DNA from 2 places in the Pseudoalteromonas sp. UG3-2 genome. Region 2 is predicted to be linked to the other one. Evidence: predicted binding sites of a transcription regulator. Region 2 holds the regulator's gene; the other holds the start of a gene.
The links. The regulator MetJ, encoded in region 2, represses methionine synthesis genes. The targets are predictions, from matches to a motif close to TAGACGTCTAGACGTCTA.
Positions count from the first base shown of each region.

Region 1 (2,415 bases), 360 kb from region 2:
ATGACCTGGCAAACCTTCATACTGCTCATGAACATAACGTGCTTGCTGCTGCTTTGGCTCTACAGGTACCTCAGCTTGGTAATCGCCTTTTTGCCAACCACCCCAATGTTTTTTCACCATTTCCATGGTTTCTTTCAGGTCAACGTCACCGACAATCACTAACGAAACGTACTCCGGTTTATAAAAACGCTCAAAGAAAGTTTGGCCATACTCCATTTGATCTGGCATGGCTTCAATGTCTTCGAAAAAGCCCATAGTGGTATGCTTATAGGTGTGCTCATCAAAGGCTTCTTTACGCACTGCCGCTAGTAACTTACGGATTGGGCTGGCATTATTTTTTAAATACTCGCCTTTTACCGTCAAGGCCTCGGTACGGAACTGCTCTTCGGTATAAGATAGATTTTGGAAAATATCCGCTTCAATTTCTAATACCTTGTCTAAGTGCTGCTTAGAAAAGTTTAAGTGGTAATTGGTATAATCGTTGGTGGTATAAGCGCGGTTATCAACACCTGAATTTTTTAAAATATCGGCATAGACATCTTGTGGAAACTTTTCCGAGCCCTTAAACATCATGTGCTCAAAAAAGTGCGCAAAGCCTGTTTTGCCCGCTTCTACCTCATTACGTGATCCCACGGATACTGGAATTTGCAGTGATACTACGTCTGGGTAGTCGGTTTTCACTACCATAACCCGCAGGCCGTTATCTAATTCCTCAAGTACATAGTCATGGGCAAATACCTTATTACTCTGCTGCACTGCAGTATTGGCAGTGGCGGTATTATTATTGGTCGCTTCGGTTGCCTTACAACCAGCAAGTGCCAAACTCACAGCAAAACTGGTTGCCAGTAATTTAAATTTCATGAGACTTTCCTAATCATCGTTATTCTAAAATGAGCATGGTTCGCTCAATGTAACTTGGTAATTATGCCTGAATTCATTGTCATAACACGTTTATTCGGGACAAGCTGCAGCATAAAACTGTAAACAAATATATACCACCTGAGATTAACATGAAGCAAATTCATACTCCTTGAAATTGTTTCATCAAAAAAATCTATCTAGACGTCTAAATGGCTGCTATATTATTTCTCATAGACTAAAACCGCTTTAGTGGAATGAGGATTATGGCTTTAACGCTACAAGAGAAAATCATCGACCCGAACCAAGGGGTATATTTAATTGGTACTACGCCACCGAAAATCGGCACTGAGCCTGAGCAGCTAAAAGCGATCGCCAACAAACTGCTTGGCCGTTTACATGAAATAGAATATGACGGTGTGATCATCTACGACATTCAAGATGAGAGCAGTCGCACTCAAGTGCCACGACCTTTCCCGTTTAAGCATACGGTTGATCCCTGTGAGTACAGCCAGCTCATTCGCGAGCTTTCTCGACTTGATGTGATCACCTACAAAAGCGTGGCTCAGCGCGATGAACAAGCCTTTTCTAGCTGGTTAAGTGACACTAAGCAACAGTTTGGTTTGAGTAATCTAGTACTGGTTGGTAGCCCGTCATCGACTGGTGATATCAAGTTGCCTTTGGCTGATGCCTATGAAGTATTAAAACAACACCAAGAAGACTACTTTTTAGGTGGCGTTACCATCGCTGAGCGTCATGCTAGCAAAGGCAATGAACATCAGCGCCTAATTCAGAAGACCACTCAGGGCTGCGAGTTCTTTGTCTCGCAAGCGGTGTACAATGCCCAGGCGACCATTGACTTAATCACCAGTTACGCACGAAGTTGCAAACAGCAAGGTCAAACACCTAAGCGCATCATTTTAACTTTTACCCCATGTGGCGGTGAAAAAACGCTGCAATTTATGGAATGGCTCGGCATTTCAGTACCAGAAGGCACCAAATGGCGGATCCTCGATGCCGACAACTCATTAAGCGAGTCAATTCGTGTCTGCAAAGAAAACCTCGATCAGATTTTAAAAAGCTGCGCCCACTTGGACATTTCATTGGGGCTCAATATTGAAAGTTTAACCAACCGCAAAGAAGAGATAGACGCCTCGATAAACCTTTATCGATTACTAAAGGCAACGATGGAGTTGAGCTTGGCGGAAAAGCAAATTGCCTAATAGCCTTACCACTATAGAAAATGCCAGCATTGAATGCTGGCATTTTTATTTAGCTTGCCCAACTTAAGTAAGCGATTAAGCCAGCACCTAAAATAAGGCGGTAAATCACAAATGGCATCATGCCCATGCGCTCGATGATTTTTAAGAAAAAGAATATACAGGCGTAGGCGGAAATAAACGACAAGACCACGCCGCTAAGCAATGCACTCCAATCCACCACTTCGTCTCCTACTGCCAGCTCTAAGGTATAATACAGACCCATCATGGAAATCACTGGGATCGACATTAAAAAAGAAAACCGCGCCGCGCTTTTTTTATCGAGTCCAAGTAGTAG
Region 1 is NZ_JAWLJU010000002.1:3,068,515-3,070,929, reverse strand. It holds gene R3P39_RS16925 (M16 family metallopeptidase) at 1-861, opposite strand, end outside; gene R3P39_RS16920 (methylenetetrahydrofolate reductase) at 1,125-2,081, shown strand; gene R3P39_RS16915 (undecaprenyl-diphosphate phosphatase) at 2,131-2,415, opposite strand, start outside.
Region 1: the regulator MetJ is predicted to act here: its motif matches at 1,060-1,077, upstream of R3P39_RS16920 (methylenetetrahydrofolate reductase).

Region 2 (2,415 bases):
GGGCCGTTGGCCTCTAAACCGGTGATGGAAGGTAAGGCTCTGTTGTTTAAGCGCTTTGCGGGTCTTGATTCCATCGATATTGAAGTAAAACATAACACCACCGAAGACTTTATCAATACGGTTGCCAATATTGCTGACACTTTTGGTGGCATTAACCTAGAAGACATTAAGGCGCCAGAGTGTTTTGAAATCGAACAAGCCTTGATTGAGCGCTGTGAAGTGCCTATTTTCCATGACGATCAACACGGTACTGCAATCGTTACCGCCGCTGGCATGCTCAATGCGTTAGAAGTGCAAGGCAAAGATATTCACGATGCCATTATTGTGTGCTTAGGTGCCGGTGCTGCGGCTATCGCTTGTATGGAACTGCTGATTAAGTGTGGTGCTCAGCGAGAGCATATTTATATGCTGGATAGAAAAGGCGTTATTCACACTCGTCGTGATGACTTAAACGAATATAAGAAGCTGTTTGCCAATAACACCGATAAGCGCACTCTACAGGATGTGATTGCCGAAGCCGATGTGTTTGTTGGTGTCTCTGGCCCAGATCTGTTGTCGCCAGAAAACCTTAAACTAATGGCCGACAAGCCAGTGGTATTTGCCTGCTCCAACCCAGATCCTGAAATTAATCCGGATTTAGCCAATGCTACACGAGATGACTTAATCATGGCCACTGGACGCTCAGATTATCCTAACCAGGTAAACAACGTATTGTGCTTCCCATTTATTTTCCGTGGTGCTTTGGATGTCCGTGCTACCGCCATTAATGATGAAATGAAAATTGCCGCGGTGGAAGCGATCCGTAGTATTGCTAAAGAGCCGGTCCCTGCCGAGGTGTTGAAGGCCGCTGACGTGGACAGTTTGGAGTTTGGTTGTGACTATATTATTCCAAAACCCATGGATCCACGTTTATTACCGCGTATTGCCAGAGCTGTGGCGGAAGCGGCTGTGGAGTCAGGTGTGGCACAAATTGATATGCCAGAAGACTACATGAAGTAACGAATAGTATGTAAATAGTAATAAAAAAGCCTCTAATATAGAGGCTTTTTTATTTCTGAGCGTGATACCAATTCGCTTAAATTGGCATTACTCCTCATTGATCTCAGGTATTTCCAAGCCGCGCTCCGCCATGATCTCTCTGACTTCTAGCGGGATCCTTTCCGGATTGTCTTTGCGCAGATCTTCATCACTGGGCAGAGGTTGCCCTGTAAATGCATGTAGAAATGCTTCACAAAGCAGCTCGCTATTGGTGGCATGACGTAAGTTTTGCACCTGGCGGCGCGTTCTTTCATCAGTTAACACTTTTAGCACATTCAAAGGAATGCTCACTGTGATCTTTTTAACTTGTTCTGCTTTTTTACCGTGTTCTGCATATGGGTGAATATATTCACCATTCCATTTTGCCATAATCGTGTACTTGCCTCAGTTACATCAATGCCAATATGACTGGGTTCTGAACTGCATTATCCACAACTTAAAAGTGTTAGGTAAACTTCTGACGGTCAAGTCTTAACCTACTTCAGCCTAATGAATAAAGTAATCCGCTATAGCGAGATCGTAAGATCCCTGCCATAGTTTTCAATAACTCAGTCGTATTAGCAACGCCTAAAGTGGCGAAATTTTATCGGTTTAAAAAAGATAGTCAAATACTAGTTACTTAGCCATTTAGAAGGATAAATGTTTTGACTTCTAGTTTTATATAAACTAACCTTTTGGACGTCTAAACATCCAAATATCTAGGTGACCCTATGAGTCAGAGTAACAAATCAACGGTGACAGTGCGTCACGGCATAGAAGCGGACCAAGCACATGGTGCTGTGGTACCGCCACTTTATCTCTCTACGACCTATTCGTTTGCCGACTTTGATACCAAACGTGACTATGACTATGGCCGTAGTGGTAATTTTAACCGTGACGTGTTGGCAGAGGCGCTCACTGAACTTGAAGGCGGCGCGCGAGGTGTTATTACCGCCACCGGAATGGCAGCAGTGCATCTGATCACGCAACTGTTAAATCACGATGATACCTTAGTGATCCCCCATGATTGCTATGGTGGCAGCTACCGTCTATTTACCTCATTAGCTAAGCGTGGCTTGCTGAACCTAGAAGTATTGGATCTTACCCAGCCAGACAACCTCAACAAGTTAGCAGAAATAAAGCCAAAACTGGTTTGGATTGAGACACCCAGTAACCCTATTTTAAGGCTGACCGATATCGAGGCAGTGGTAGCAGCGGCACATGCTGTTGGTGCATTAGTTGCGGCGGACAACACCTTTTTATCCCCAGCACTGCAAAACCCAATTGCTTTCGGTGTCGACATTGTTGTGCACTCCACCACTAAGTACATTAATGGTCACTCGGATGTGGTCGGTGGTGCGGTGATCGCTCGCACCCAAGAGCTGGGCGATGAGCTGA
Region 2 is NZ_JAWLJU010000002.1:2,713,482-2,715,896, forward strand. It holds gene R3P39_RS15190 (malic enzyme-like NAD(P)-binding protein) at 1-999, shown strand, start outside; gene metJ (met regulon transcriptional regulator MetJ) at 1,087-1,407, opposite strand; gene metB (cystathionine gamma-synthase) at 1,749-2,415, shown strand, end outside.